Labrenzia sp. VG12: one gene and its partner. The protein of the gene in region 1 interacts with the protein of each later gene in a pairwise test. Links are inferred from orthologs where the notes say so. Each region holds a gene or a part of one and is shown in the gene's direction. Other genes may lie near its edges. The genes, in order: ileS and CHH27_RS01580.

What was found.
Region 2: the proteins of ileS (region 1) and CHH27_RS01580 interact in binary tests that used the Escherichia coli proteins (3 or more experiments, as listed by UniProt). The link is inferred for Labrenzia sp. VG12 from one-to-one orthologs.

What each region holds. Positions count from the first base shown.
Region 1 is NZ_CP022529.1:5,500,867-5,517,027, reverse strand. Bases 4,179-7,659 are described here. They hold ileS (isoleucine--tRNA ligase), read left to right. Parts: upstream 4,179-4,498; coding sequence 4,499-7,459; downstream 7,460-7,659. Other genes in these bases: lspA (signal peptidase II), read left to right, coding at 7,480-7,659. Outside these bases: CHH27_RS25430 (hypothetical protein), read left to right, coding at 1-743; CHH27_RS25425 (bifunctional riboflavin kinase/FAD synthetase), read left to right, coding at 949-1,947; CHH27_RS25420 (DMT family transporter), read left to right, coding at 1,944-2,885; CHH27_RS25415 (glycosyltransferase family 87 protein), read right to left, coding at 2,861-4,114; more of lspA, read left to right, coding at 7,660-8,016; CHH27_RS25400 (hypothetical protein), read left to right, coding at 8,090-8,803; CHH27_RS25395 (pitrilysin family protein), read left to right, coding at 9,157-10,497; CHH27_RS25390 (pitrilysin family protein), read left to right, coding at 10,499-11,824; CHH27_RS25385 (EAL domain-containing protein), read right to left, coding at 11,848-13,404; CHH27_RS25380 (hypothetical protein), read left to right, coding at 13,961-14,602; CHH27_RS25375 (sigma-54 dependent transcriptional regulator), read left to right, coding at 14,761-16,161. UniProt on the Escherichia coli protein: Catalyzes the attachment of isoleucine to tRNA(Ile). As IleRS can inadvertently accommodate and process structurally similar amino acids such as valine, to avoid such errors it has two additional distinct tRNA(Ile)-dependent editing activities.
Region 2 is NZ_CP022529.1:329,049-344,700, forward strand. What follows is about bases 11,319-14,290. They hold CHH27_RS01580 (sugar ABC transporter substrate-binding protein), read left to right. Parts: upstream 11,319-12,330; coding sequence 12,331-13,251; downstream 13,252-14,290. Other genes in these bases: CHH27_RS01585 (sugar ABC transporter ATP-binding protein), read left to right, coding at 13,332-14,290. In the rest of the region: CHH27_RS01520 (fumarylacetoacetate hydrolase family protein), read left to right, coding at 1-775; CHH27_RS01525 (PAS and helix-turn-helix domain-containing protein), read right to left, coding at 953-1,513; CHH27_RS01535 (ABC transporter substrate-binding protein), read left to right, coding at 2,910-4,394; CHH27_RS01540 (ABC transporter permease), read left to right, coding at 4,496-5,443; CHH27_RS01545 (ABC transporter permease), read left to right, coding at 5,443-6,273; CHH27_RS01550 (ABC transporter ATP-binding protein), read left to right, coding at 6,270-7,859; CHH27_RS01555 (hypothetical protein), read left to right, coding at 7,873-8,043; CHH27_RS01560 (aldehyde dehydrogenase family protein), read left to right, coding at 8,054-9,505; CHH27_RS01565 (SDR family oxidoreductase), read left to right, coding at 9,955-10,695; CHH27_RS01570 (GFA family protein), read left to right, coding at 10,707-11,093; more of CHH27_RS01585, read left to right, coding at 14,291-14,897; CHH27_RS01590 (ABC transporter permease), read left to right, coding at 14,894-15,652. UniProt on the Escherichia coli protein: Part of the ABC transporter complex RbsABC involved in ribose import. Binds ribose. Also serves as the primary chemoreceptor for chemotaxis.

The sequences.
Region 1 (16,161 bases):
ACAAGATACGCGCCGGGGTCTATGGCACGATCAGCACCACGACGCCCTATGACGGTCTTGACGAAAACGAAAAATCTTTGCTCCAGGACGCTGTCTCGGAGTTCTCTTCCCTGAAGAACATTCTCTGGAAGCTGCCGTATAACCTGGCCATCATGCCGGCAGAGGTGCTTGTGCTGTTTCTGGTTCTCGCCATGGGGGTTCTTGGCAGCACGATCTTCATCACCCAGCTCTATTTCCGCAGAGACAAGTACCAGGGGAAATACGACGAACACCTGAATGCGGCCTTCTTCTTTTCTCGCCCCTGGTTCGGTGCAATCACGGCCTTGTCCATCTATGTGCTGGCCAAGGCCGGGGTTCTTTTTCTGACCGATCCCTCCACCCAGTCCGGCAGCGCGACACTCAGTCCCTTCTTCATTTCGTTCATCGCCATCATTTCTGGGCTCTTTTCCGAACAGGCGATCCAGGCCATCAAGACGGCTGCCGACAACTGGTTCAAGAACCAGGACCCGGACGCTGACCGCTGGGGTGTCGGTTTGGCCACGGTCATTGGCGAAAAACAGCGCGATACGGCCCAGTTCGCCGAGGCAAGCGGTGTGCCCCTTTCAACCGTGGAAGGCTGGATCTCGGAGAACAAGCCGGTCCCGCCGAGGATGCAGGACATCTTGAGCGTCTGGCTCGAAACGCCCTCCCGAAAGCTGTTCACGGACATTCCTCCACCGGCAACTGCGAAAGACGACGCATGACCAAGCGTCAGAGGGCTTGTCCTGCCCGTCCCCGAATTCCATCACAAATAACTTAGATTTCAGCTGGTCTTGACCTTTGACCGTCTTGGCGGCAGGTTCCTCGCCAGCTTTGGCGGGGCTGCAGATTGCCGCGCTTCGGTTCCCCCACCCGGTGGACTGGCCACGAATGCCGTCCCGGTCGATACATGGCGCAAGGGTTTGCTGCATGAGCCTCTCTGACACTTCCAGGTTCCTGGTTGCCGATAGCCTGGACAGCTTTCCAGCGGCGCTGAGGGGCGGAATCGTGGCGATCGGGAATTTCGACGGTGTTCACCGGGGGCATCGGGCCGTGCTGGACGCCGCCATGGGTCTTGGCCACGGCACGCACCACCCTGTTTTCGCGATGAGTTTCGAGCCGCACCCGCGCACGGTGTTCAATCCGGCCAGGCCGGTGTTCCGCCTGACGCCGCCGGACCAGAAAATCGGCATGCTGCGGGTCTGCGGCCTTGATGGCGCCTTGATCCTGCCTTTCACCAAAGACTTTGCCGGCATGGAAGCCAATGCCTTCGTTCAGAACATCCTGATCGACACGCTCGGCATTTCCCATGCGGTCACCGGATACGACTTCCATTTCGGCAAGGCCCGTCAGGGCACGCCGGACTACTTGCGGGCCGCCGGCGCCAATCACGGCTTTGGTGTCACTATCGTCCAGCGCGAAGAAGATGAAGGGGCGGAAGTGATCTCGTCCTCGCGCATACGGGACTGCCTTGCAGAAGGCGACATAGCGCAAGCCAACGGACTGCTTGGCTATCGCTGGTTTTTTGACGCGGACGTCCGTCATGGCGACAAGCGCGGCCGGGACCTCGGCTATCCGACGGCCAATCTGTCGCTTTCCGAGGACTGCCCGCTGAAACAGGGCATATACGCGGTCAAGGTCAAGGTCGGTGAGACCTGGCACGACGGTGTTGCCAGCTACGGCCGACGGCCGACCTTCGACAATGGCGCGGCGACGTTTGAAGTTCATCTCTTCGACTTTGCCGGTGATCTTTATGGTCGGACGCTGCGTGTGCACCTGATTGCGTATCTGCGCGGCGAGGAAAAATTCGACAGCGTTGACGCGCTTGTCGCGCAAATGGACCAGGACAGCGCCGAGGCCCGTGCTGCGCTTGCGGCCCTGCAGCCGATCTCCGAGATCGACACGCAGCTGCTGGACCTTGCTCCGTGACCACGGCCGGCACGTCCAGGACCATCGAACAGAATTCGCTCCTGGCGATCCTGCTGATGAGCTCTGCGATGCTCATCGTTCCGGTGATGGACATCATCGCCAAATACCTGTCGGCCGATCTTCCACCGCTTGAAGTGACGTTCGGCCGGTTCTTCTTCCAGTTCCTGATCTGTCTGGTCCTGGCGCTTGTCACGGGACAGATCACCCGCCTGCGCGGAACGCAGCCGCTGATCAACTACATGCGCGGCATCCTGCTGGCCGCCGCATCGCTCTGTTTCTTCACGGCGGTGAAGTTCATGTCGGTCGCCACCGCAATCTCGATCTTTTTCATCGAGCCGATGGTACTGACCATTCTGGCAGCGTTGATCCTGAAGGAACAGGTCGGCATTCGCCGGATCGGTGCCATTCTGGTCGGGCTTCTGGGGGCGATCGTTATCCTGCGGCCCAGTCTTGCCGAAATCGGCCTGGTCAGCCTGCTGCCCGTGGCGACTGCGTTCCTGTTTTCCTTCTACCTGCTGCTCAACAGACTTTATCCGGTCACCGACGGCCTGCTGACCATCCAGTTCAGCGCCGGACTGTCCGGCTCGCTGATGTTGGGCGCAGCCTTGCTGATCGGCAATGTCACGGGTCTCGACGGCCTTGCCTTTGTCATGCCGGATGCCACGCAACTCGGCCTTCTGGCGCTTATCGGACTGATTTCCTTTGCCGCCCACGGCCTTGTTGTTGCGGCCTTTCAGCGAGGAACCGCTAGCCTGCTGGCCCCTCTGCAATATATCGAGATCGTCAGTGCAACCTTGTTCGGTTATCTGGTGTTTGCCGATTTTCCGGACGGCCCGACCTGGTTCGGCATCGCGCTCATCATTGGCAGCGGTCTTTATATCGCCCACCGGGAACGCAAGCTGAAAAAGACGGTTCAGACGGCGGTGGCGGAGGTCTGACCTTCTGCGGCCACCGGTTTCATCCGCCGCAGTCCCATCCAGACGATCAACAGCGGCAGGAGCGGTGCGATCGGCAGGCCGAGCCAGACCGCAAACGGGCTGGTGGAGGCAGACAGAACGATCACCAGAGCCAATGCTGCCTTTTCATACGGCAGGAAGCCGGATTTCAGTCCTTCTCTGATCAGGAACGCACAGGGCACCACAAGAAGCGTCAGGTCGTATGACAGCGCGAACGGGGTTACCAGCAAGGCGCCTCCGACCAGCACCGGCGCCCGCACCGCCATCCGGTCGGAACGGCGCCAGGCGACCCAGACACAGACAAGGGCGGCAAGGCCAACGAGCACCTGGAGTGCCATCGCTGCCATATGAGACAGTCCGACAAGGCGCAAGCCCCCATAGACGGAGATCATCTTGCCCCATTCGACGCCGCCCAGTTCCATCATGGCCGAGGCAACCGGCGCCTGAAGCCAGAAGGCCTGCCAGACACCCAGCCCCAGAACCGCCGCGCTCAGTCCGGCAAATACCAGGGTGGTCACGGAAGCGCTGAGGAAGGTGCGCCAGTTCCAGCTGGCGATCAGGGCAATGGGCGCCAGGATGCCGAGCTGGGGCTTGATGGTCAGCAGCCCGAGTGCAATGCCAGCCAGGATCATCTTCTGGCGTTCAACACCGACCAGGAAAAAGCCGTAAAGCGCTGCCGTCAGCGCCGCGTTCTGGCCGTGAAAGGCGTTGTTGGCGCAAGCCGGGATGAGAATGAGACAGGCGGCCAGCAGCCATTTGCCGGTAATCATCCTGCAGGAGAGGCACAACAAGCCGGTTGTCAGCGCAACAAAGCCTGCGAAGGCAGCCTTGTAGGGCAGCAGTGCGAAGGCGCTTTGCAGCATCTGGAAAGTCGGCGGATAGAAAAAGCCGAAGACCGTATCCGAGCCGGTATAGGCGTTTTGAAGCGCAGCGAAATCCTTGGGACTGTAGGCCAGTTCCGGCGTGCCGTTCAGCACCAGTCCTCCGGCAAGCCAGAAGCTCAGATAATCCATCAACAACGTGCCGTTCGGTGCCCCATAGGTGTTTGGAATCACCAGCATCCAGGCAAGCCCGGCGGCGAAACCAATGGCCGAACACAAACACGCAAACCCGATCCGGTCCCAGGTAAACCATTCACCGTCCCGTGCCGCCCGGTGCCAGAGCCCGGGTGCCTGATGATGCCCGGTGGCAAGTTTTGAGGAAGTGGCCATGATCGTTTGCGTGTCCCGAGATCTCTGTTCGCCTTCTGAATGCCGCACAGACATTCATATTCGGTTACTCCTCCGCATTTTTCTGGAAGGGAAGAACAGGCGGTCACCAGGTCCCTGGCGCGCAAACCCGGATCGATTGCGCAAGAGATCTTTATTCAGCGGCAAAGTGCTGCTATGTCCCTTGCCATGCAACATCGGGACCTCATAGTCGCCACCAAGCCGGCGACCGCGATATCGCGAATTACTAGCCCGGCCTTCGGCTGACGCGACCAGCGCGGCGCCAGGGACCGGGATCTTCCTGCTTTCCGATTGCAGCCTTCCCTGAGGCCGGCAATCCCTTCCCTTTGAATGACGGGCCAGACGCCCGAACGGATCGACCTGACGATGACCGATACAGATAAACGCGACTATTCCGAAACGCTCAACCTGCCGCAGACGGATTTCCCGATGCGTGCGGGCCTGCCCAAGAAGGAGCCGGAAATCCTGGCCCGCTGGGAGCAGCTCGAGGTTTACAAGAAACTGCGCGAGCAGGGCAAAACCCGCGACAAATATGTCCTGCATGACGGCCCTCCCTATGCCAACGGCAACATCCATATCGGCCATGCGCTCAACAAGACGCTGAAGGACATCGTCACCCGCTCCATGCAGATGCTGGGGTATGAGAGCAACTATGTTCCCGGCTGGGACTGTCATGGTCTGCCGATCGAGTGGAAGATCGAGGAACAGTACCGCGCCAAGGGCAAGAACAAGGACGAAGTGCCGATCAACGAATTCCGCAAGGAATGCCGCGACTTCGCCGAACACTGGATCGACGTCCAGCGCAAGGAGTTCAAGCGCCTCGGCATCGAAGGCGACTGGGACAACCCGTATCTGACCATGCGCTTTGAAAGCGAAGCCGTCATCGCCAACGAGCTGATGAAGTTTGCCATGTCCGGGCAGCTCTACCGCGGCTCCAAGCCGGTGATGTGGTCGGTGGTCGAAAAGACCGCGCTGGCGGAAGCCGAGATCGAGTATCACGACCACAAGTCCGACATGATCTGGGTGAAGTTTCCGATCGAGAGCGCCGGCGGCAGCGACGAGGCGGCGGTCGAGGAACTTCTTGATTCCGCTGTTGTCATCTGGACAACCACCCCCTGGACAATCCCGGGCAACCGTGCCGTCTGTTTCTCCTCGAAGATCGCCTACTCGATCTATGAGGTTACCCAGGATGGCCTGCCGGACGACAACTGGGTGCAGAAGGGCGACAAGCTGATCCTGGCGGACGCGCTGGCCGACGACGTTTTCAAGAATGCCCGCATCACCGACTTCAACCGCCTGCGCGGTGTGACAGCGGACGAACTGGGCACCATGACCCTGGCGCATCCGCTGGCCGAACTTGATCTCGGCGGCTATGAGTTCGACGTTCCGCTCCTGGATGGCGACCACGTGACCGACGATGCAGGTACCGGCTTCGTGCACACGGCGCCTGGCCACGGCGCGGACGACTTTGAGATCTGGATGGCCAAACGGACCGATCTGGAAGCGCGCGGCATCAGCACTGCGATCCCGTTCACGGTCGCCGATGACGGCTTTTACACCAAGGACGCACCGGGCTTTGACGGCTTCGAGGTGATCACCCACAAGGGGGAAAAGGGCAAGGCCAACAAGGCGGTCATCGAACGGCTGAAAGAAGCCGGCAACCTGATCGGCCTTGGCCGCCTGACCCACTCCTATCCGCATTCCTGGCGGTCCAAGAAACCGGTGATCTTCCGCAACACGCCCCAGTGGTTCGTCTATATGGACAAGACCCTTGGCGGCGAAGGCGACACCTTGCGCACCCGCGCGCTGACCGCCATCGACGAAACCCGCTTCGTGCCGGGCAGCGGTCAGAACCGGTTGCGTTCCATGATCGAGAACCGCCCGGACTGGGTCCTGTCGCGCCAGCGCGCCTGGGGCGTGCCGATCACCGTCTTCATCCACAAGGAAACCGCCGAGATCCTGAAGGACGAAGCGGTCAACAAGCGCATCTTTGAAGCCTTCTCTGCCGAAGGCGCGGATGCCTGGTTCGAGGGTGGTGCCAAGGAACGGTTCCTTGGCAACGACTACAAGGCCGATGAGTGGGACATGGTCATGGACATCCTCGATGTCTGGTTCGACAGTGGCTCAACCCACGCTTTCGTGATGGAAGAACGCGAAGACCTGGCGCCGAAACGCAAGGTCGATGGCGGCAATGACTATGTGCTTTACCTGGAAGGTTCAGACCAGCATCGCGGCTGGTTCCATTCCTCGCTTCTGGAAAGCTGCGGCACGCGCGGTCGCGCGCCATATGATGCCGTGCTGACCCATGGTTTCACCATGGCCGAGGACGGACGCAAGATGTCCAAGTCCCTCGGAAACCAGGTGTTCCCGCAGGATATCATCAAGCAGTATGGCGCCGATATCCTGCGTCTCTGGGTGGCCTCGACGGACTATTGGGAAGACCAGCGCCTCGGCCAGGAAATCATCAAGACCAATGTTGATGCCTACCGGAAACTGCGCAACACCTTGCGCTGGATGCTCGGCTCCCTGGCCCATGCCAAAGGCGAGGACGTCGCCTATTCCGACATGCCGGAGCTGGAGCGCCTGATGCTTCACCGCCTGGCGGAGCTCGATACGCTCGTGCGGGAAGCCTACTGGGAGTTCGACTACAAGAAGATCACCCACCAGCTGTTCACCTTCATGACGGTGGAGCTGTCGGCCTTCTATTTCGACATCCGCAAGGACGCGCTCTACTGCGATGCCGCCTCATCCACACGCCGCAAGGCGTCGCTCTACGTGATCGACAAACTGTTCAATTGTCTCGTCACCTGGATGGCGCCGATGCTGCCCTTCACCATGGATGAGACCTGGACCTCCCGCTATGGCGACGCGGCCTGCGTCCACCTGGAACAGTTCCCGGCGGTCCCGGCTGAGTGGCGCGACGATGCGCTTGCGGCCAAGTGGGCAAAGATCAAGACGGTCCGCCGTGTGATCACAGGTGCCCTTGAAATCGAACGTCGCGAAAAGCGCATCGGATCGTCCCTGGAAGCCCATCCGGTGGTTCATGTCACCGATCCGGACCTGATGGCCGCGCTTGAAGGCAAGGACATGGCAGACATCGCCATCACCAGCCAGTTGACGCTGTCCGCGGATCCGGCCCCGGCCGGCGCCTTCACGCTGGAAGACACCAAGGGCGTGGCCGTCGTTCCGGCTCTGGCGGAAGGAACCAAGTGCGCCCGCTCCTGGAAAATCCTTCCAGACGTGGGCTCCGATCCGGACTATCCGGACGTAACCCCGCGTGATGCGGCTGCCCTCCGGGAGTGGGATGCAGCCCACGCAGCGGCATAAGACAAGGTGTGGCCAGCAGAATGACCGATGCGGATCAAGCCGGGCCTGCCGGAGCGAAACAGCCCCTTCTTTGGGGCCGTTTCAGCGGCTTAGTTCTGATCATTGCCCTGATCGGCCTTGTTCTGGACCAGGGCACGAAACTCTGGCTGGTTCAGGGTTTTGACCTGCAACGCAACGGCCCGGTCGAACTGTTGCCTGTTCTCGATATCGTTCTTGTCTGGAACAGGGGCATTTCTTACGGACTTTTTCAGCAGAACAGCGATCTCGGTCGCTGGCTGCTGGCCGGACTGACGGTTGTCGTGACGATCGGCCTTTGGGTCTGGTCCAGCCGCTGCACGTCGCGACTGGTCGCGCTGTCGCTCGCCCTGGTTATCGGTGGCGCGCTCGGCAACGGGGTCGACAGGCTGTTTCACGGGGCCGTGGTGGACTTCGTCCATTTTCATGTCGGCACATTCTCGTGGTATGTCTTCAACCTAGCGGATGTGTGGATCGTTGCGGGCGTGATCGGTCTCCTGTATGACAGTTTCACAAATGGTCCTAATTCAGCCGCAAAATAGCGGTTTAATGCTGGACTGACGGATTGCGGGCAGCAGGTTGCCGGCAAAAACATGTATTTTCGGGGAGTCTGCTGTGGCGCGGACGATGTTTGGTTTTGTGAAAAACGGTTTGGTTCTGGTCCTTCTGGCCGGGCTGGCTGCCTGTCAGGCCGCCGACGGCACAAGCCAGGCGCCGGATGTGGCGCTTGTCGACAGCGTCATGAAGGGCCTTGGCGCCGTTGATCCGAACGAGAAGCCGATCGACTACAAGCCACGCGCCCCACTCGCCATGCCGGCAGAGCCGGGCAAGTTGCCGGAGCCGGAAACAAATGTTGCCGGCGTGAATTCCGAAAACTGGCCCAAGCAGCGCGAGAACCAGGATCTCACCGAAATCCAGCAGCTTTATGCCAGCTCGGGTAAGGCAGGCAGCATGAACGCCGAGCCGTTGACCCCTGAACAGATGCGCGGTTTCAAGATCACCGGCGTTACCGGCACCGGTCGAGATCTTGAGGCAGAACGTCGTCAAGACGAGATCGACGAAGGCAGCAGACTGACACGCGCCGAGCAGCAGGCCGAGTGGGAACGATTGCAGAAGCTGAAGAGCCAGCAGGCCGGTGTCACGCAAAGCGGCCTTGCCAAACGACGCTTCCTGACGGAACCACCCTCCGACTACAGCACACCCTCACCGGATGCTCCCATGCCCGAGGTGGTCCAGAAGAAGGACCGGAAGCCGAGCAACTATGATGAATATGATTCCAAGCCGCTCGATCCGCGTTGCCTGGAAGGCGAGAAGGAATTCTGCCGCTAACCGGCACACCCTCTCTGTCGCGCATAGATGACGAAAAAGTAACGAGACCTCCGGTCCTGATTCCCTATATGGAAGAAGGTCCGGAGGTTTTTTGTTTCGTGCATTGTAATAGCCGTCAGGCAGCAGCGGACAAACGGCCTTAACCTTTCCGGCCGGCCAGTTGGTCCGGACCCAGGCCAGCGAACCGGCCGTGACCGGTCCACAGAACTCGGGAGTTGCATGTGAACCCATCTTGCAAACGGCGATCACCATTTTCCGCGCGCTGTCTCAGGCGGACACTCGGTCCCATTCTGCTGCCGGTGCTTCTGCTCACTGGCCCTGCGACAAGCCTGCCCGCAGTTGCCACGGAAAACTTGGTCAAGGCCGCCAACATTCTGATCGCGCCAAATCTGGAAAGCTTCACTCTTGAAAACGGCCTGCAAGTGGTGGTCATACCCGACCGCCGGGCTCCCGTTGCAACCCACATGATCTGGTACAAGGTCGGCGCTGCGGACGAACCCGACGGGCAATCAGGTGTCGCACATTTCCTGGAACACCTGATGTTCAAGGGAACGACCAACAACCCGGATGGTGCCTTTTCCAGGATGGTTGCCGAGCGCGGCGGTCAGGAGAACGCGTTCACCAGTGCGGACTACACGGCCTATTTTCAGCGGGTCGCCAAGGAACATCTGCCGCTTATGATGGAACTTGAAGCCGACCGGATGGAGAACCTGATCCTCTCGGATGCGGTTGTCGATCCCGAACGCGACGTCGTCCTCGAAGAGCGCCGTTCACGCGTCGACAGCGAACCGGGTTCGCGCCTGCGGGAAGCGCTTAATGCGATCACCTTTGTCAATCACCCCTATGGCTCGCCCGTGATCGGATGGGAGAGCGAGATCAGGGCCCTCAACAAGGAAGCCGCCCTCGCCTTCTACGACCGGTTCTACACGCCAAACAACGCGGTCGTGGTTGTCGCCGGTGACGTCGACGTGGAAGACGTCCGCAAGATTGCCGAGAACACCTACGGCAAGGTCGCCCGTCGGGCAGAACCACCGCCCCGTGTCCGTCCGGCAGAGCCGCCTCTTTCCGGAGAGCGGCGGATTGCGGTCAGCGATCCGCGCGTTCGCCAGGAATCCCTGTCACAGACCTGGATCGTGCCCAGCCAGTCAACCGGCGATGGACGCCAGCCCGAGGCACTCGATGTCTTGGCCTATATCCTTGGCGAAGGTCCGTCGAGCCGGCTGCACAAGGCCCTGGTCCTGGACCAAGAAGCCGCCCTCGGCGCCGGAGCCTATTATCAGGGAGGAGCCCTCGATGACGGGCGCTTCGGCGTTTACGCCTCGCCGCGCCCCGGCTTTACCCTTGAGGACATGGAGCGCCTGATGGCAGCAGAAATTGCAAGGCTGCTGGAAACCGGCGTCACCGAGGCAGAAGTCGAACGCGCCAAGAACAGCATGATTGCAGGTGCGATCTACGCCCAGGACAGCCAGTCGCGTCTGGCGCGTCTCTTCGGCAGCGCACTGACAACCGGACTGACCATAGAAGAGGTACAGACCTGGCCGGCACAGGTCAGCGCGGTTACGCCGGAAGATGTGCTTGAAGCAGCCCGTACCTACCTGTCTGGTCTGCCGGTCAGCGGCGAATTGCGCATTGAGGCGCCTGATGTTCCGGACGCTGCCCAGACCGAGGCCCCGAAAGTGAAGGACAAGTCCTGATATGGCTCACCGCAAGTACTCGCACGACTGGTTCGCGTTTGCCTGTCTGACACTGATCGTCCTCCTTGTGGCGCCAGGACCGGCTCAGGCCGTTGAGATTCAGAAAGTCACCAGCCCGGGTGGGATCGAAGCCTGGCTGGTTGAAGATCATACCGTTCCGATCGTTGCCCTGAATTTCTCCTTTACCGGTGGGTCGGCGCAGGACCCGCATGGCAAGGAAGGGGTGACCCGACTGCTTGCTGCCACGCTTGACGAAGGTGCCGGCGAACTGGACAGCGAGGCCTTTCAGGGCCGAATGGAAGAGCTTGCGATCAGCATCGGGTTCAGCACCGGCAAGGACCGGTTCTACGGCAGCTTGCGCAGCCTTACGCCCAGTCTCGACGAAGGGGTCGACCTGCTTGCCTTGGCGGTCAACCGCCCCCGCTTTGATGAAACGCCGCTGGAACGCATGAAAACCCAGCTGGTGACCCGGGCAAAGCGGAATGAAAGCGATCCTGATGCGATTGCCGGCAGATCGCTCGCTAAGGCCATGTTCGGCGACCATCCCTATTCACGGCCAACCCTGGGCACCGTCGAAAGCCTTGAAACGCTCACCGCAGATGATCTGGCGGAACAGCACAAGCGGCTTCTGACCCGGAGCGGCCTGACCGTCGGTGTGGTCGGCGCGATAGACGCGGAAGCCCTGGCCAAGATTCTGGACAAGATGTTCCTGACACTGCCGGCAGAAGGTGATCTGGTTTCCGTTGCCGATCTCGACCCTGCCTACGGTGACCGGATCAGCGATGAACTTGCAGTCCCGCAATCGACGATCCTTGTCGGCCTGCCGGGGCTGAAACGAAACGACCCGGATTATCAGGCCGCATTCGTGATGAACCACATCCTGGGTGGCGGCACCTTCACGTCCTGGCTTTATCAGGAGGTCCGTGAAAAACGCGGCCTTTCCTACAGCACCGGAACATCACTTTCACCCTACGCCCATACCGGCCTGCTGATCGGCTCGGCAGCCACCAAGGCGGATCGGGCCAACGAGACGGTTTCCATCATCCTGGAACAGCTGCAAAGAATGGCTGAGCAAGGCCCGTCGGAAGAGGAGCTACGCGCTGCCAAGCAGTTTCTGACCGGCTCCTACGCGCTCAGGTTCGACAGTTCCGGGAAGATTGCCCGTCAGCTGGTCGGTCTGCAGAATGCCGACCTCGGGATCGACTATTTCGATCGTCGAAACAGCGAAATCGAGGCGGTCACGCTCGAAGACGTTCAACGCGTTGCCAAGCGTCTGCTTGAAGACAAAACCCCGACGATCGTTACCGTCGGACCAAAACAGGGCTGAGGTCCGGATCAGGCGGCGGCGGGTTATCCCGCCGCTGACCGCCTGGGCCCGGGAGCTGGTGCACCCTGGAGCACTTCGGCCCGAACCGGGCGCGGCGGCGAGAACAAAGTGCCCTGGGCCAGGGTCACGTCATAGTCGAGAAGTTCCAGCACCTGAGATTCGGTTTCGACATGATCGGTTATGAGCTGCATGCCGTAGCGCTGCAGGAGATCGCCGAAATCCGATGGGTGAATATGCCCGTGTTTGGCTTCGCGCCGGCCGATCAGGTAATCGGCATTGAGCTTGCCGAACTTGAAGCCGCGGCCAGCCAGTGAGTTGAAATCCATCTTCATGTCGGAAATCCGGTCGACGGAGAACCGGAACCCGAGGTCGTAGAGGGCGCTCAGGCTTTCCAGCTCCAGCGCACCCATTGCCGCGACATCGTCCTGCGCAAACTCGAATACCAGCACGTCGGCAAAATTCTGGTTGTCCTTGACGAACTCCAGGAAGCCCGGGAAGAAGGTCTCGTCAGCGAGCGATACGGTCGAGATGTTGCAGAACAGGATGGCATTGCGGTTGCGCGAGGTCAGCCGGCGCACGACCTGTATCGAACGGAACAGCAGCAGATTGTCGATGCGCGCGACCTGGCCGGACATAACGGCCTCCGGCAGGAAAGCGGCGGCATCGATCAGGTTGCCTTCGACATCGCGCAAACGGGTGAAGGCCTCATAATATTTCACCTGGCGCTGCGGCAGCGTCACGATCGGCTGCAGATGCAACTCAACCCGATTGGCATTCAGCGCCGAGGTTATCAGCTCGCGCATGGCCATGTTCGGCCTGTTGGCCTGCGGCGCAGGCGCCAGGGCCGGATCTTCGTGAGCAGGTGCTGCCAGCTCGCGCGCGACCTCCTGGTGCGAGGCCCGGTTGGCATAATCCTGGCGGGGAGCAGCGTTCAGATGCGCAGGTTCATCGCCTTCACGCGGCGCATGAACACCGTAGCGACGGTCAAGCTCGGCCATGTCACGGTGGGACTGCACCGGTGCTGACGGGTACATGTCCTGCTGCCCGCGCGGCGCTTCGGCAGGTGCATACTGTGCATGCTGCTCAGGTTGTTGCACGGGCGGCCAGTCCCGGGGAGCCCGGTACGCCTGCTCCTGCTCCGCCGGATAAGGAGGTTGCTGAGCGGGCTGCTGGTAACGCGGCAGGCTCGGCGCCCGCGGAGGTGGCGCGATTGCCTGCTGGTCTTCGACCTTGGTCTCGAGGTCCGACATGGCTTCCGCCATCTGCTTGACCAGCGTTCCCAGAACCTCAACTTCTGCAAACAGCGGATCGATCTCCGCACGGGTCCGGCGCGGCACCGCGTGTTCCATGCCGGTCAGGCGCCCTTCCAGATTGCCGACGTCTTCGTCCAGGTCCGTCATGCGTTCTTCAAGTCGCTCAACGGCTTCGTTGACTGCCCCCCGATCGCGCGCCCGTCCGATCAGGAGATGGAACAGGATCATGGTGCACATGAGCGCAAGCGACAGCGACACCGCTTCACCGAGCGGACGACCGAACTGGAACACAAGGACGGTTGCCGAAGACAGGGCAATCACGGCCATACAAACTGCTACGAAGATGGTCCCAGTACGACCCATGGCGTTTGAAAGTTCCGATCCGAATCAAAAGTTACTGCTTAATCATGCCTTAAGAACAAGGCGCAACCGAATCCGCAAACCGCTTTCGAACGTGGAATCCGTGACTTGTCCCCGATTATGGCTTTTCGCTGTGCAAATTGGAGCAGCGTGTCCCTTCCTCGACGAGCAGAATGTCGCAAACCGGATTTTTGTACAACAGCAAGATGCCCTGGCGTGAACCGGCAATTGTACTTTGCATTCCCCCAGGGCTTCCGCTAAGCTTACGTTAGGGAATTTGTGTCGTGGCGGCGTTAATTTACAAGTTTTCCAGGGGGCTGGTATGCAGGCAGCCGGACAGTCATCCCGTCGCATTTCGCGCGGATCCGAAGAGAACGCAAGAAGAAGTGAACCAGATCGAGATCACCGAGGACCCGGCCCCACCCAAGGCCGGGCCACGTTCCCGTCCGCGCAGCCGACGGAAGCAGTTTGCAACTCCCTCGACGAGCAGAGCATCACCGACGAACTTGTTCAGGCGGCCCTTGTGTCTGCGCTTCAAAGTCGCGAATTCCAGTCTGCCCCGCAACTGCGCGCCTTTCTCGGTTTCGTCGTACGCGCCACCCTCGACCGGGAACAGGAAAAGGTGAAGGGCTACACCATTGCCGTGGAAGCACTGGGGCGGCCGGAAGACTTCAATCCCGTCACCGATCCGATCGTCCGAGTGGAAGCAGCCCGTCTCAGGAGAAGACTGGAAAAATACTACGCCGGCTCGGGTGCGGATGACCCGGTCCGCATTCTCATTCCCAAGGGAAGCTATGCACCGGAATTCTCTTCGGTCGCGCAGCTGGAGAAAACGGGAAAACCTGGCGCGGGCGTCCTTGCGTTTCAGGAAACCGGAAAGGCGTATGACCCGGACGCAGGGCACCACATGGAAGACGCGCCCTCCGTTTCCGAAACCTTGCCTTTGGAAACTCTCGAAGCGGACGCAAATGCTGCGTCGACCTCCGGTCTGGCCGGCCGGCTCCCATCGCCGACCCGCGACGCGGAGAATGTCTCCATCGATGCTAAAGGGTCGCGACAACCTGCCTGGCTCAACAGGCACTCTGTTCCGCTTGCACTCACGCTGCTATTCGGCGGGACCTGTTTCATGGCCGGGTACCTTCTCGCGCTTCTTCTGGGGTCCTGAACGCAAGAGCTTTTCCGGCTAAATCGCGCTTATCCTCGTCTACTTGTGCAATTTGCACTGGCTGACAACGCTTTGTTTACCCTGTTCGGCGAATTATCAAACTGACGAATCTTTCGGTATTCGAAAGACCCAGATCGCAGAATGGGAGTTGCCCAGCAATGGGGAGTAACGAAGGCAAAGAGTTGCCTGCAATTGTACGCGTGTTGGACGCATCGGCTTCCGAAGCCGCCCGGACATCCGCGGTTTGTGCCAAACTGTCAGCCGCCTGCACGGATCCAATTCTCTATACGGACTCTTCTTCCTGCCTTCAGGATCTGGCCGACAAGTCAACCGACATTCTCATCATCGATCTGGAAACAATCGGCGGCGAAGAGGCCCTCGAGGCCTATGCAGTCCGTTGCCCGAAATCCGTCATCATCGCCGTCTCGGCAAAGGGCTCTGTCTCCCGCGCGGTCAGCGCCATGCGCTCCGGCGCACATGACTTTCTGACCAAACCGTTTTCCCTGGACGCGCTCGCATCCAAAATCATGTTCCAGCTGGAACAAAGACGTCCCTCGTCGAGCACTCCGCAACCGGCGGCCGTCACCGTGCCAGCTTCGAGTGCGCAAAGGCCCATTGAGGCAGCCGCACCGCAGCGACTTCACGCAGACGAGACACCCGAAAAAGAGAACCGGCTGATCGGGGTCTCCGTCCAAATGCGCGACGTCCATGATCAGATTGCGCGCATGGCTCCGTCCCAGGCGCCCGTCTTCATTACCGGCGAATCCGGGACTGGCAAGGAACTATGCGCCAACGCAGTTCACAGCCTGTCGGACCGGAGCGACAACCGTTTCGTCACGCTGAACTGTGCAGCGATACCGCGGGATCTCATCGAAAGCGAGATTTTCGGCTACGTGCGCGGCGCTTTCACCGGCGCGACCGACAACCGTGCCGGCGCGGCCGAGCAGGCCGATGGCGGCACGCTGTTTCTCGATGAAATCGGCGAAATGGACCTGTTGCTACAGAGCAAGCTGCTGCGTTTTCTGCAGACGGGCACGTTCCAGCGACTTGGCGACACAAGCAGCCGCAAGGTCGATGCGCGCATCATCTGCGCCACCAACCGGAACCCGGTCGCGGAAATCTCAGCCGGACGGTTCCGCGAAGATCTTTATTACCGCCTCCACGTACTGCCAATTCATCTGCCGCCTTTGCGTGAGCGCCGCGACGATATTCTTCCGCTCGCCGAAGCTTTCCTGCTGCGCTATTCCAGCGAAGAACGGCGCGGGTTCAAAGGCTTTGACGCGGATGCCGAGGCGCGGATTGTCGCCTATACCTGGCCCGGAAACGTGCGTCAGCTGGAGAACACGATCCGGCAGATCGTGGTCATGAATGACGGTGCCGCCGTCACTTATGACATGCTGCCGATGGTGATCCGGGACCAGAGCGCACGCCCGAATGCCATCATCGACCTTTCCCGGGAACGTACGCGCTCGGCGCCACCGAGCCGTCCCTTCGGTGCGATCGAGCCGCTCTGGGCCCAGGAACGACGGATTATCGAGGACGCGCTGGACGCTTTTGAC
Region 2 (15,652 bases), 5.2 Mb from region 1 along the record:
ATCGATCGTTTCCGACATTGCCGGCGACGCCCTGGGGCCGGAGAGCCTGCAGCGCCTGCAGGCGCTCGAAATCTCGACCTTGCCCGTGGTTGCTGGAACGCCGCAAGAGGACCTGCGTCTTGGCCCCTGTGTCGGGGCTATCGGCAAGTTCATCTGCATCGGCCTGAATTATGCCGACCATGCGGCGGAATCCGGCATGGACGTGCCGCCGGAGCCGGTTGTTTTCAACAAGTGGACGTCGGCGATTGTCGGTCCGGATGACGATGTGATGATCCCGCGCGGGTCAGAAAAGACTGACTGGGAAGTCGAACTGGGCGTCGTGATCGGCAAGGGCGGTGCTTATATCGACGAGGCGGATGCCATGAGCCATGTGGCCGGCTTCTGCGTGGTCAATGATGTGTCGGAGCGCGAATACCAGATCGAGCGGTCCGGCACCTGGGACAAGGGCAAGGGCTGCGACACATTCGGCCCGACGGGTCCCTGGCTGGTGACGCCCGACGAGGTCGGTGACTATGACGACCTTGGAATGTGGCTGGAGGTCGACGGGACGCGCCGCCAGACCGGTTCGACCAAAACCATGGTTTACCGGGTGCCGTTCCTGATTTCCTATCTCAGCCGCTTCATGAGCCTGCAGTCGGGCGACGTCATCTCCACCGGCACGCCTCCAGGCGTCGGCATGGGTCACAAGCCGCCGGTCTATCTGAAGGGCGGCGAAGTCATGAAACTCGGCATCGACAAGCTGGGTGTGCAGACCCAGAAGGTGGTGCGGGCCTGAGTTGAAGAGACAATCTTGCCTTCGTCATTGCCGGGCTTGACCCGGCAATCCATGCCGTGACCTGCGGTAAAAACAGGACGCGGATCAAACCGTTAGCTCTCGGCATGGATGCCATGGTCGAGCCATGGCATGACGAAGAAGGAGAGGCACTTCAACCCGTAATGCGCTTTGCAGGTCTCACCGCGCTCCTTTGCCCGCTTCATGCCCCGAAAACCGCGCCAGCAGCACCGCAACGCTCTTGACCTGAAACTTCTTCAAAAGCCGAGCGCGCACATCCTCGATCGTCCTTGGAGACAGGCCAAGTCCGCGCGCCATCTCCTTGCTTGTCTGTCCCTTGGCAAGCAGAAGCAACACGTCCCGTTCGCGCGGTGTCAGCTGCGGTCCGGTCGTTGCGCGGTCAATCAGCGCAAAACTCAGGACAATGCGCTCCAAGGGCGCTTCAGGGGTCAAGGTACGCGCCCGGAAGCGGCACCAGATGCGGGCTCCATCGGAGCGACGCATCAGCCGTTCATCCGTGTAGGGCAGGGACTGGCGCAAGGGTTCCAGCCCGATATCCCGGATCTGGTGAAATTCCTGATCCGTGCCGTAAAGCAGGCGAAAACTCTGCCCGATCAGGGCCTCCTTGCTGTAACCGAACATGGCGGCGAAGGTTTCGTTGCAGGTCCGGATGATCCTGTTTTCGGTCAGGGTCAGCCCCATCGGGGCGTGGTCGAAGGCAAGTTGATCGAGCTCTGACATGAGTCACCGTGAAACTACGGTATTGGCACCGTAGTTTGAGGGTAGCATAGTTGGTGCCTGAGGTGCCAATGGGAGATGGAGCCGGATGCCGCTTGTCGACGACCTGATCCGTGAAATTGACGCAAGGCGCGATGATCTGATTGCGCTGACACAGGATCTGCTGCGCATTCCGACGCTCAATCCACCCGGCGAGAACTATCTCGAGATCTGCAACTACCTGCACAGGCGACTGCGCAAGGCCGGCTTTTGCGTCGAACTGATCAGAGCGCATGGGGCCCCGGGGACAGCGACAAATATCCGCGCTGGAACGTGGTTGCCCGCCGTGAGGGGGGGAAACCCGGTGAATGCGTGCATTTCAACAGCCATATCGACGTGGTCGATGTCGGGCATGGCTGGACCAAGGATCCGTTTGGCGGCGAACTTGTCGACGGCAAGATCTATGGTCGCGGCGCCTGTGACATGAAGGGGGGCCTGGCTGCCAGCATCGTGGCGGCCGAGGCTTTCCTGGCGGTCTGCCCGGACTTTGCCGGCGCCATCGAGATCAGCGGAACGGCCGACGAGGAATCGGGTGGTTATGGCGGGGTCGCCTATCTGGCCGGCAAGGGCTATTTCGATCCGGACCGGGTCCAGCACGTCATCATTCCCGAACCACTCAACAAGGACAGGATCTGCCTCGGGCACCGCGGTGTCTGGTGGGCGGAAGTCGAGACCTATGGCGAAATCGCCCACGGTTCCATGCCTTTTCTCGGCGATTGCGCCGTCCGCCACATGGGCGCGGTGGTCGAAGAGATGGAGCAGAGCCTGTTCCCGGCGCTGGCGCAAAAACGCACGGATATGCCGGTCGTTCCGGAAGGGGCCAGGCAGTCGACGCTCAACATCAATTCCATTCATGGCGGCCAGTCGGAAGGCGATGCCGATTTCACCGGACTGCCAAGTCCTTGCGTTCCGGACAGCTGCCGAATGGTAATTGATCGCAGGTTCCTGCTGGAAGAGAATATCGATGACGTCCAGGCGGAGGTGATGGATGTTCTGAAAACCGTCGAAGGGCGGCGCGACAAGTTCCGCTATGATGTCCGCGAGCTTCACCGTGTGCTGCCGACCATGACGGAGAAGGACGCGCCCGTGGTCTCAACCGTTGCGAAAGCCATTCGGGAGACCATGGGCAAGGAGGCAGAATATGTCGTCAGTCCCGGCACATACGACCAGAAGCATATCGACCGGATCGGCAAACTGAAAAATTGTATCGCCTATGGTCCGGGCATTCTGGATCTTGCGCACAAACCGGACGAATATGTCGGTGTCGACGACATGCTCGACTCGGCGAAGGTGATGGGCCGCTCGCTGATCGATCTTCTGGCTGGAAAGCAAGATCAGCCGTCAGAAAAAGGGGGAAGTCATGAGCTTGCGTAAGATCGGACTGGGAGTAATAAGCGCCTTGGCGCTGACCGCGAGCATGGGTCTCGCCCACGCCAAGAGCGACATCGTCGTTGCCATGCAGCTGGAACCGCCGCATCTGGACCCGACCAGCGCTGCCGCCGGTGCCATCGACTCCGTGCTCTATTCCAATGTCTTCGAAGGCCTGACCCGTTTCGGCCCGGATGGCTCGGTCAACCCGGGCCTTGCTGAAACCTGGGAGATCTCCGAAGATGGCAAGACCTATACGTTCAAGCTGCAAGAGAGCGTGAAGTTCCACGACGGCAGCGACATGACCGCCGAGGACGTCAAGTTCAGCCTGGACCGCGCGCGCGCGGAAGACAGCCAGAACGCCCAGAAGGCACTTTTTGCAGGCATTGAATCGGTCGAAGTTGTCGATCCGTTGACGGTCAAGGTCACGCTCAAGGAGCCAAACGGCAGTTTCCTGTTCAACATGGCCTGGGGCGACGCCGTGATCGTCGCGCCGGAAACCATCGGTGACATCAAGACAACGCCAATCGGAACCGGTGCGTTCAAGTTCACCGACTGGGTCCAGGGCGACCGGATCGATCTTGAAAAGAATGCCGACTATTGGGGCGAACCTGCCAAACTCGACAAGGTCACCTTCAAGTTCATTTCCGATCCCACCGCAGCCTTTGCGGCCGTGATGGCGGAAGACGTCAATGCCTTTGTCGGCTTCCCGGCACCGGAAAACCTGCCGCAGTTCGAAGCCGATCCGCGCTTCCAGGTGCTGGTGGGGTCAACGGAAGGCGAAACGATCCTGTCGACCAACAACAAGCTGCCGCCGCTCGACAACATCAAGGTGCGTGAAGCCATTGCGCATGCAATCGACCGCCAGGCGATCATCGACGGCGCGATGTTCGGCTACGGCACCCCGATCGGCACCCACTTCGCACCGCATAATCCCGATTATGTCGATCTGACCGGCCTCAGCCAGTACGATCCGGAGCTTTCCAAGAAACTCCTTTCGGAAGCCGGCTATCCGGACGGCTTCACCACGACCCTGAAGCTGCCGCCACCCTCCTATGCCCGTCGCGGCGGGGAGATCATCGCCTCGCAGCTGCGCGCCGTCGGCATCGAGACGGAAATCACCAACCTGGAATGGGCCCAGTGGCTGGAACAGGTGTTCAAGGGCAAGGATTTTGGCCTGACCATCGTCAGTCACACCGAACCGATGGATATCGGCATCTACGCGCGGCCCGACTACTACTTCCAGTACGACAACCCTGCCTTCCAGAAGCTGATCGAAGACCTGACCGTTGAAAACGATCCGGAAAAACGCTCCCAGCTTCTGAAGGATGCACAGGAAATCATCTCCAACGACTATGTGAACGGCTATCTGTTCCAGCTCGCATTCCCGACCGTTGCCAATGCCAAGATCAAGGGGCTCTGGAAAAACCAGCCGACCCAGGCCACGGATCTGACAGCGGTCTCCTGGGAAGACTGACCCATACGCGAAGCAGGGTGTTCGCGCTTCGGTGCGCACACCCATTTTGTCCTTCCCACTCCTGACGGTGGCTGCCTTTGTCGCGGCCACGCGACGCGGTCATGCTGCACTATTTTCTGAAACGTCTCTTGTCGCTGGCCTTGAGCCTTGTCGCGGCGTCCGTGATCATCTTCCTGGCGTTGGAAGTGGTCCCGGGCGATCCGGCTGCCTATATGCTCGGCCTCAATGCGCAGGAAGACACACTTGCAGCCCTGCGTGAGGAACTGGGCCTTAACGGCACGATCCTGCAACGCTATTTGTCCTGGGCTGGCGGTTTGCTGGTCGGTGATTTTGGCACCTCCTACACCTATCGCACCCCGGTATCCGAGATGATTGGCGACCGGCTCTGGGTGTCGCTGCCGCTTGCGCTTTACGCCCTGACCTTAAGCACGCTCATCGCCTTTCCGGCCGGCATCTGGGCGGCCTCGCGGCGCGGCACGGCCGTGGATGCAGGTGTCATGGGTGTCACCCAGCTCGGCGTTGCGATCCCGAATTTCTGGTTCGCCATGCTGATGGTCCTGGTCTTTGCGATCAATCTGCGCTGGTTTTCCGCAGGCGGCTTTCCGGGCTGGGATGCCGGCTTCTTCGCGGGCATGAAAGCGCTGACGCTGCCGGCCATCGCACTGGCCCTGCCGCAGGCCAGCATCCTGACGCGCGTGATGCGCTCCAGCCTGCTCGATACGCTCAGCGAGGATTTCATCCGAACGGCCAGAGCCAAGGGGCTCACCAAGGGCCAGGCGCTTTGGCGCCATGCCGTGCGCAATGCCCTGATCCCGGTGCTGACCATTCTCGGCCTGCAGTTCTCGTTTCTGCTGGCCGGCGCGATCATCATCGAAAACGTATTCTTCCTGCCGGGCCTGGGCCGACTGGTGTTCCAGTCAATCAGCGCGCGCGATCTGATCGTGGTCGAGAGTGTCGTAATGCTGCTGGTCTTCGCGGTGATCCTGGTCAATTTCGCGGTCGACATGGCCTATGCCTGGGTCGACCCGCGCTTGCGCAGGAGACGATGATGAGCGTTTTCCTGCACAGCCGCACGCTGCTGCCCGGCGCGATCCTCACGCTTGTTTTTGCAGGCGCGGCCCTGATCAGTCTGATCTGGGTGCCCTATGACATCACCGTTCTGGAGATTGCCAACCGGATGAAACCGCCCAGCTGGGCGCATCCACTCGGCACCGATCAGTTCGGGCGGGATATCCTGAGCATGATCATGGAAGGCGCACGAACCTCCATCGCCGTTGCGCTGGTCGCCGTGGGCATCGGCATGGTGCTCGGCGTGCCGCTGGGCCTTGCCGCAGCGGCCAGGAAGGGTGGTCTCATGGACGAGGTGATCATGCGCGGCAATGACCTGGTCTTTGCCTTTCCGAGCCTTCTGATTGCCGTCATGATCACGGCCGTCTTCGGGGCATCCGCGCTGAACGCCATCATCGCCATCGGCATCTTCAACATTCCGGTCTTTGCCCGCCTGACCCGGGGCGCGGCACTGTCCCTGTGGAGCCGGGACTACATTCTGGCGGCGCGCGTTGCCGGCAAGGGACCGGCAAGGATCTCGCTGGAGCACATCCTGCCCAATGTCGCCAATCTGCTGATTGTCCAGGGCACGATCCAGTTCTCGCTCGGCATTCTGGCGGAAGCTGGTCTGAGCTATGTCGGGCTTGGTGCACAGCCACCGATTGCCAGCTGGGGCCGCATGCTTGCCGACAGTCAGACGATGATATCGCTAGCGCCCCATCTGGCCCTTTTCCCGGGCCTTGCGATCCTCCTGACCGTTCTGGGCCTCAATCTTCTCGGTGACGGCCTTCGGGATGTTCTCGATCCCAAGCTCAGAAGGGCGCGAACATGAGCCTTCTGAAGATCGACAATCTCTCGCTGTCCATTCACGGTGTACCGATCCTGGAGCGCGTTTCAATGTCACTGGCACCGGGCCGTATTCTGGGTGTCATCGGCGAAAGCGGCTCGGGCAAGTCAATCACCGCGTTCAGCGTCCTGCAGCTTTTGCCCAACGGCACGGAGTGCAGCGGGGACATCGTCCTGAACGGCAAGGACATTCTGGGGCTTACCGAGAAAGAGCTCTGCGCCTTGCGCGGGCGGGAGGTCGGCATGGTGTTCCAGGAGCCGATGACCGCGCTCAATCCGCTGAAGACCATCGGGGCCCAGGTCGCCGAAACAATCCTGATCCATGAAAAGGTGTCCAGGGCCGAGGCGATGGCGCGGGCCGCTGAGGCGTTGCACCGGGCGGAGCTGCCACAGGACAGGTTTCCGCTGTCACGCTATCCGCATGAGCTTTCCGGCGGGCAGCGCCAGCGCGTCGTCATTGCCATGGCGATTGCCTTGAAGCCCCGGCTGCTGATCGCGGACGAGCCGACAACGGCACTGGATGTCACGACCCAGGCGCAGATCCTCGATCTTCTGAAGCGGCTGGTCGCCGAAGACGGCATGGGGCTGATGCTGATTTCGCACGACCTCGCCGTGGTGGCTGATCTCGCGGACGACCTTGTCATCATGAAGGACGGGGAGGTGGTGGAAAGCGGTCCGGCGGACGAGCTCTTCGCTCACATGCAGCATCCCTATTCGAAAGCGCTGCTGGAAGCCTCCGGTCATGTGCCGGAGCGGGCCAGCGAACCCGTCGAGGTACCGCTCCTGGAAGTGAAGGAGGTCGTGCGCGATTATGTCGGTCACACCCATGGCTGGTGGGGCAAGACAACGCATTTCCGGGCGGTCGACAAGGTCAGTTTCACGATCCGCAAGGGGGAGAGCCTCGGGCTTGTCGGCGAGTCCGGTTGTGGCAAGTCCACGCTGACACGAGCCATTCTGGGCCTGGAAGAGGTTCAGTCAGGTGAAATCCTCTTTGACGGACTGCCGGTCTTTACCCATCACCACGCCAATATCGCCGTGCGCCGCCGCATGCATGTGGTGTTCCAGGACCCTTATGGCAGTTTCAATCCGCGCTGGAAGGTCGATCGTCTGGTGACTGAACCGTTCCACCTGCTGGAGACGCCACCACGCGGGAAGGAGCGCGACCTTGCGATCGCCGAAGCGCTGGAAAGCGTCGGGCTGAAGCCCTCTGATGCGGACAAGTACATTCACGAATTTTCCGGCGGGCAGCGCCAGAGGATTGCCATTGCCCGTGCGCTGATCATCAAGCCCGACCTGATCATCCTGGATGAGGCGGTGTCGGCGCTGGATGTGTCTGTCCGGGCCCAGGTGCTCGATTTGCTGGCGGATCTGAGCGGCCGGTTCGGGCTGACCTATCTCTTCATCAGCCATGATTTGAGCGTCGTTCGCTCCATCACCGACCGGGTGCTGGTCATGAAAGCCGGCCAGATCGTCGAGGAAGGCCCGACCGGAGACGTCTTCGATCACCCGTCCCACCCCTATACGAAACAGCTCGTTGCAGCCGCCCCGGTTCTGCCGGCGGATGCGGCCTGAAGGAGAAGCAGACATGTTCAGATCCAAGAGAAAATTAGGCCCAGTGCTGCTGACCATCCTGCTTGCTTGGATCTGGGTCAGTGTCGGTCTGCCTTACGGAAATGACTTCGGGCAACCCGGATACAGTAACAACCACCTGTTCATAGAACTGTTTTTCCCGAAACAGCACACAATGTTTTACTGAGGAGCCACGGATGTCTGAGCTCGATCTCTGGTTCGATCCGGCCAAATGCCTGATCAATGGCACATGGGTTGATCCTCTGGGCGGCGAGGAGCTGCCTCTGACGGATCCCTCGACCGGTGAACGTATCGGCGCGATTGCAAGGGGAGGTGCCGCCGATATTGATGCGGCCGTGGCAGCCGCGGACGCGGCTCTCAAAGGTCCCTGGGGCAAGACATCAGCGGCGGAACGCGGGCGCTTCCTGTTTCGCCTGCAGCAACTGGTATTGGAGAAGGTCGATCATCTGGCAAGGATCGAGGCGATCGACGTCGGCAAACCGCTGAAGCAGGCACGCAATGATGCTGTCGCGCTCGCCCGGTACCTGGAATTCTATGGCGGCGCGGCCGACAAGCTGCATGGCGAAACCATCCCCTATCTCGACGGTTATACGGTGTACACCTTGCGCGAGCCGCATGGCGTCACCGGTCATATCGTGCCCTGGAATTACCCGATGCAGATCATCGGACGCTCGGTCGGGGCCGCATTGGCAACGGGCAATGCCTGTGTGCTGAAACCGGCCGAGGACGCCTGCCTGACGGCGCTCGCCTTTGCCGATCTCGCCCGCCAGGCCGGATTGCCGGACGGTGTCCTGAATGTGGTGCCAGGTCTCGGTGGGGAAGCCGGTGCCGCCCTTTCGGCGCATCCGGGCGTGCACCATGTGTCCTTCACCGGGTCCGTTGCAACCGGCATCCAGGTGCAGATGGCCGCTGCCCGGAATGTGGTGCCGGTCACGCTCGAACTGGGCGGCAAGTCTCCGCAACTGGTGTTTGAGGATGCGGATCTGGAAGCAGCGCTGCCGTTTCTCGTCAATGCGGGCATCCAGAATGCCGGGCAGACCTGCTCGGCGTCCTCGCGCATTCTTGTGCAGCGCTCCCGGGTGGCCGAAGTCACCGAACTGATGGCGGCGCGCTATGGAGCCCTGAAAGTCGGTCCGGCGCTGGCTGATCTCGATGTCGGGCCGCTGATTTCGGCCAGACAGCAGGGCATCGTCTCCAGCTTTCTCGACCGGGGTGCAGATCTTGAAAAGGCGGCGGAGGCAGAACTCAGCGAGACGCCAGCAGGCGGCAGTTATGTGCGCCCGACGCTGTTCGGCAATGTGGCGCCGGATCACGTGCTGGCGAGAGACGAGATCTTTGGCCCGGTCCAGGTGATCATCCCGTTCGATGATGAAGAAGAAGCTGTCGCCATAGCCAACGGCACCGATTATGGCCTGGTGGCCAGCCTCTGGACCCGGGATGGTGCACGCCAGATGCGGCTTGCAAAGCAAATCCGCTCCGGTCAGGTCTTCATCAACAATTACGGCGCCGGCGGCGGCGTCGAGCTGCCGTTCGGTGGCATGGGCAAGTCCGGTCATGGCCGCGAGAAAGGCTTCGAGGCACTCTACGGCTTCACGACCCTGAAGACCGTCGCGGCACTGCACGGGTAGGGACGTCCTGGGGCGGAAACGGAATTAGGAGCGGCATCCACACTCTCGGTTGTCATCCCCGCGAAAGCGGGGACCCAGTAACCTCATGAGGTTGTTTGTGTTTTGGAATTGACGACACGGCGAGCAGGGGGCCGGATCTCCGCTGTGCTTTGTCGGGATGTCAGGTTTGGGGGGAGCTGTGCAGTGGCGGACGGTGATGGACTTTGAAGACCAACGTCTCTGCCGTCATGCCATGGCTTGACCATGGCATCCATGCCGCTTCGGTTCCAACGGCTCCGCCTGAGCGTGTTGATTGGAAATGGCGTGGATTGCCGGGTCGGGCCCGGCAATGACGAAAAACGAATGTGGATTTGAAGGAAACAAACTCAACTGGCTCTCCAGTCCCGGCTCGCGCTTAGCTGCGGCCGAAGTGACGATGAAGAGCGCGGACAAAAGAACGGGAGACAAGGATGAGACTGGACGGAAAACGGGCAATTGTGACCGGCGGGGCCTCCGGATTTGGCGCTGGCATCGTACGCAAGTTCGCTGCCGAAGGGGCTAAGGTGATGGTCGCCGACCTGAACCTGGAACTGGCAGAAGAGATTGCGGCTGAAGTCGGCGGACTGGCGGTCAAAACGGATGTCTCCTGCAATGACAGTGTCGCCCACCTGGCCGATGTTGCCTCTTCGCTTATGGGCAAGGTCGACATCCTGGTCAACAACGCCGGCATCACCCATCTGCCCAAACCGATGCAGGATGTGACAGAGGACGAGTTCGACCGGGTCCTGGCAGTCAATTGCAAGTCGGTCTACCTGACGGCAAGGCATTTCGTGCCGGCCATGTGCGACACGGGCAAGGGCGCGATCCTGAATGTCGCCTCGACGGCCGGTCTCAGCCCCCGTCCGAAGCTCAACTGGTACAATGCCTCCAAGGGCTGGATGATCACGGCCACCAAGACCATGGCCGTCGAACTGGCGCCGTCCGGCGTGCGCGTCAACGCCATTTGCCCGGTTGCCGGGGAGACACCGCTTCTGAAAAGTTTCATGGGCGAGGATACGCCGGAAATGCGCGCCAAGTTCCTTTCCACCATTCCGATTGGCCGGTTCTCGACCCCGGAGGATATGGGCAACGCCGCCTGTTTCCTGTGTTCCGACGAAGCCGGCATGGTCACCGGCGTGGCCATGGAGGTGGATGGTGGACGCTGCATCTAAGGAGAGCGGCCATGATACAATGTGCCGGAGGGTGTCTCTGTGGGAAGGTGCGTTTCATCGCATCGGGCGAGCCCTTGCGTGTCGGTCTTTGCCATTGCCTCGACTGCCGCAAGCACCACGGCGCGCTGTTTCATGCCTCCGCAATCTTTCCGGAGACGGCTGTGACCGTTGAAGGGGAAACGCAAAATTATCAGGGGCGTCATTTCTGCCCGCGTTGTGGTTCTTCGGTCTTTTCCAGGACAGGTGACGAGATGGAACTGCATCTCGGCGCTTTCGACGCCCCCGATCAGTTCCGGCCGACCTATGAGCTTTGGACCATCCGCCGCGAGGCCTGGCTGCCGGAGTTTCCGGAGATGACGCTTTATGATCGGGACCAGGAGGGGGAAGGGCGCGATTAAGGGTGTTTGCCTCCAAGGACCAAGGCCACCCCCACCGATGTCACCCCGGGCGAGCATTGCGAGACCCGGGGCCCACTCGCAAGTCCGCTTGCGCTTGGCAGGAGCTTTGGCGCCGATGCTTTTCAGTCAGCACATTTGCTCCGGAAATGAGTAGGCCCCGGGTCTCGCTTCGCTCGCCCGGGGTGACACCAGGGAGGCGGTGTTTTGCTCGGGTTCAGCGTTTGCCGGTGGTGCGCTGACCTACAGGTTCTGGCTCAGCAACCAGCTGCGCCACATTCGTCCGGAAGGAGAGAAGAGAAGGTGCGGATGTCACCCCGGACAAGCGCAGCGCCGAGCCGGGGCCTACTCGCCTGTCCGCTTGCACTTGGCGAAGCCTTTGACGCAGATGCATTTCCGCCAGCGCATTTGCTCTGGAAATGAGTAGGCCCCGGGTCTCGCTTCGCTCGCCCGGGGTGACACCGGGGGGGCGGCGTTTTGCTCGGGTTCAACTGTCGCCGTCGGGGTTCTGACACCCTGGATCTGGCTCCGCGACCAACTGCGTCCCACTTGTTCGAATCGACGAAAGAGAAGGTGCGGGTGTCACCCCGGACAAGCGCAGCGCCGATCCGGGGCCTACTCACATGTCCGCTTGCGCTTGGCGGGAGCTTTGGCACCGATGCTTTTCAGCCAGCGCATTTGCTCTGGAAATGAGTAGGCCCCGGGTCTCACTTCGCTCGCCCGGGGTGACACCGGGGGGGCGGCGTTTTGCTCGGGTTCAACTGTCGCCGTCGGGGTTCTGACACCCTGGATCTGGCTCCGCGACCAACTGCGTCCCACTTGTTCGAATCGACGAAAGAGAAGGTGCGGGTGTCACCCCGGACAAGCGCAGCGCTGATCCGGGGCCTACTCGCATGTTCGTTTGCGCTTGGCGGGAGCTTTGGCGCCGATGCTTTTCAGCCAGCGCATTTGCTCCGGAAACATGTCTGCCCCAGCGCCTCGCATTGCTCGCTCGGGACGACACTGGGCAGCGGGTAAGCTTGGATTTCGGCATGAACGTTCCTCACTGGATAACTTTTTTGCCGATTAATTTTAGGCGAAAGTCGCTGATTTTGCTGGTCAATTTTCAGGATAAAATGAATGCATTCAAAAAAATGAAACGTTTCATATTGACGGTTTTCAATTCTCGTGCTTTCAATTTGTCAGCCTGATCGCGCCGGAATTCCGGCCCCGAGGGTGCAGCCTTTTTGGGAGGAAAATCATGAAGTTATTTAAAATCGCTGCCGCGGCAGCGACCGGTCTCGCTTTGCTTGGTGGCACCGCTCTGGCCGATGACAAGCCGGTGGTCGGCCTGATCATGAAGTCGCTCGCCAACGAGTTCTTCCAGAACATGATGGTGGGCGCAGAAGCGCACCAGGAAAAGCGTGGCGACTACGTGCTGAAAGCCGTCGGCATGCAGAACGAGACCGACTTTGAATCCCAGATCAACGCGGTCGAGAATTTCATCACCCAGGGTGTCGACGCCATCGTTGTTGCCCCGGCTGACAGCCGCGCCATGGTCCGTCCGCTGAAGAAGGCGATGGAAGCCGGCATCGTGGTCGTCAATTTCGACGTGGCACTCGATGAAGACGCCAAGAAGCAGCAGGGTGTGGATCTGGCCTTTGTCGGTCCGGACAACCGGGGTGGAGCAAAGCTCGCCGGCGATGCGCTCGGCAAGACGCTGGGTGAGGGCGGCAAGGTTGTCATCATTGAAGGCAACCCGGGCGCCGACAATGCCAACCAGCGCCGCATGGGCTTTGAAGACAGCGTTGCCGAGTTCAAGCTCGACCTGCTGGACAGCCGCACGGCCCATTGGGAAACAGAAGAAGCCAACCAGGTCTTCGCCACCATGCTGACCGCCAACCCGGATATCCAGGGTGTGATGGCCGCCAACGACTCCATGGCGATCGGTGTCGTCAAGGCTCTGGAAAGCGCCGGTCGTGACGACATTCTGGTCGTCGGCTTCGACAACATCCCGGCCGTTGGCCCGATGATCGAAGATGGGCGCATGCTTGCCACCGTCGACCAGTTCGGCACCGACATGGCCGCCAATGCCATTGATCTGGCGCTGGAGGTTGTCGCAACCGACAAGGAACTCGAGGGCTGGGTCAAGACCCCGATCGAATTGGTGACGGCAAACTAAGCCCCAACCAAGAGCGCTCCCGTCCGGTCAGCCTGAGGGCGGGAGCAGTTTTCTTTTTCTAGATCACGACAGGACGCATCATGGCAGCCGCCTCGCTTGCCGCAGCGCCCGCAGCTGCGCCGGAAACACCGTTTCTGTCCGTTCTCGGTCTCAAGAAATACTTTGGGGGCGTCAAGGCCCTGGATGGCGTGAGTTTCTCTCTTGAAGAGGGAGAGGTTCACGCACTCGTCGGCGAAAACGGCGCCGGCAAATCCACCCTGATCAAGATCCTCTCCGGTGTCTTTCCCTTCGATGAAGGCGAGGTCACGCTCGCCGGAGCTAGCTACACGCCGGCAACTCCGCATGAGGCCAAGGACCGCGGCGTTCAGGTGGTGCACCAGGAATTCAACCTGCTTGACCACCTGACCATTGCCGAGAACATTTCCATCGAGCACATGCCGACCAACCGGCTTGGCCTGCTCGACCGCAGGGAAATGAACCGGCGGGCACGCCAGGCGCTTGATGCCATCGGCCTCTCCGACATCGACGTCGCCCAGCCGGTCTCCTCGCTCGGTATCGCCCATCGCCAGCTGGTCGAGATTGCCCGGGCCTTGCAGTCGAAGAGCCGGATCCTGATCTTGGACGAGCCGACGGCAACCCTGACCGAGCGCGAGACCAGGCGCCTCTTCGACATTGTCGCCGCCATCAAGGTAGATGGTGTGACCGTCGTTTTCGTGTCGCATCATCTCGATGAAGTCTTTGCCATCTGCGACCGGGTTACGGTCTTCCGCAATGGCAAGACCATCGCGACCGACCTGATTGCGGAGACGACACCGGAAGGCGTTGTCCAGCGCATGGTCGGGCGTCACCTTGGTGCGGAACGGGACGAGCAGGACGTGAAGATGCCAGGCCGATCCGCTCTTAGACTCGACAATCTCCTGACCGGCGCGAACCCGGGCAACACCGGCGTGTCGCTGGACCTGAGGGCAGGGGAAATCGTCGGCATCGCCGGCCTGGTCGGTGCGGGGCGCACGGAAATCCTGCGCGGCATCTTCGGCGTCGACCCGCTGCGGTCCGGCACACTCTATCGCGACGGCCAGGAAGTGCGTTTCAAGGGGCCGCGTGATGCGATTGCCGCCGGGATCGGCTTTGTCACGGAGGATCGCAAGGACGAAGGCCTGATCCTCGACATGCCGATTGCCGCCAACATGTCGCTGGCAAGTCTTGGGGCCGTGTCACGCTCCGGGCTGTTGCAGCTTGCCAGCGAGACCCGCAAGGCGCGCGAGGGCGGGGCGAAACTGAAACTCAAATACGGCAAGACCTCGGACGCCGTTTCCAGCCTGTCCGGGGGCAACCAGCAGAAGGTGGTGCTGGCCAAATGGCTGGCGCGCGGGCCGAAGGTGCTCCTGCTCGATGAACCGACCCGAGGGGTCGATGTCGGCGCCAAGGCGGAGATCTACGGCATCCTGAAGGACCTTGCCCGGGAGGGCGTTGCCCTGCTGGTCGTTTCCTCCGAGATGCCCGAGCTGATGGCCCTGGCCGACCGCATCCTGGTGCTGGCCGAACACGAAATCCAGGGCGAACTCGCCCGCGACCAATTCTCAGAAGAAAACATCCTGAAACTGGCTTACGGGCAGACCGACACGGCCGGGGGAGCACGTCAATGACCACCGAAACCCTTCAGGAAGCCGCGCCGCCGGTCTCCAAATTCTCTATTCGCACCGTCCTGCATAATGCCGGCATCGGTCTCGCGCTGCTGGCGCTGATCCTGTTCTTCTCGCTCTTCACCGAGCATTTCCTGACGCCGAACAACATCACCAACATCCTGACCCAGATCACCATCAACCTGATCCTGGCGGTCGGCATGACTTTCGTCATCCTGATCGGCGGCATCGATCTGTCGGTTGGCTCGGTCATGGCCTTTGCCGCCGTTGTCGCCGGCAAGGCGATCACGCTGCCCGGTTTCGGCCCGGCGGAAGCGATTGCGCTGGCGATTGTCGCGGCGACACTTACCGGTGTTCTTTGCGGGGTCGTCAACGGGGCGATCAGCGCCTATTGGGCGCTGCCGTCCTTCATCATCACGCTCGGCATGCTCAACATTGCCCGGGGCGCCGCGCTACAGGTGTCCGATGCCCAGACCATCTATTCCTTCCCTTACGCGTTCGAGGAATTCGGTTCGGCCATGATCTACGGCGTGCCGGTGGTTTTCCTGGTCGCGCTGGTCCTGGTGTTCATCGCCTGGTTCGTTCTGAACTTCACTGTCTTCGGCCGACTGATCTACGGCATCGGCAACAATGAGGAAGCCGTGCGGCTCGCCGGGCATTCGGTGTTTCGTTACAAGATCGCGGCCTTCACCATTTGCGGCCTGACCGCTGGGATCGCGGCGATCGTCTATATGGCCCGGCTCAACATCTCCAGCCCG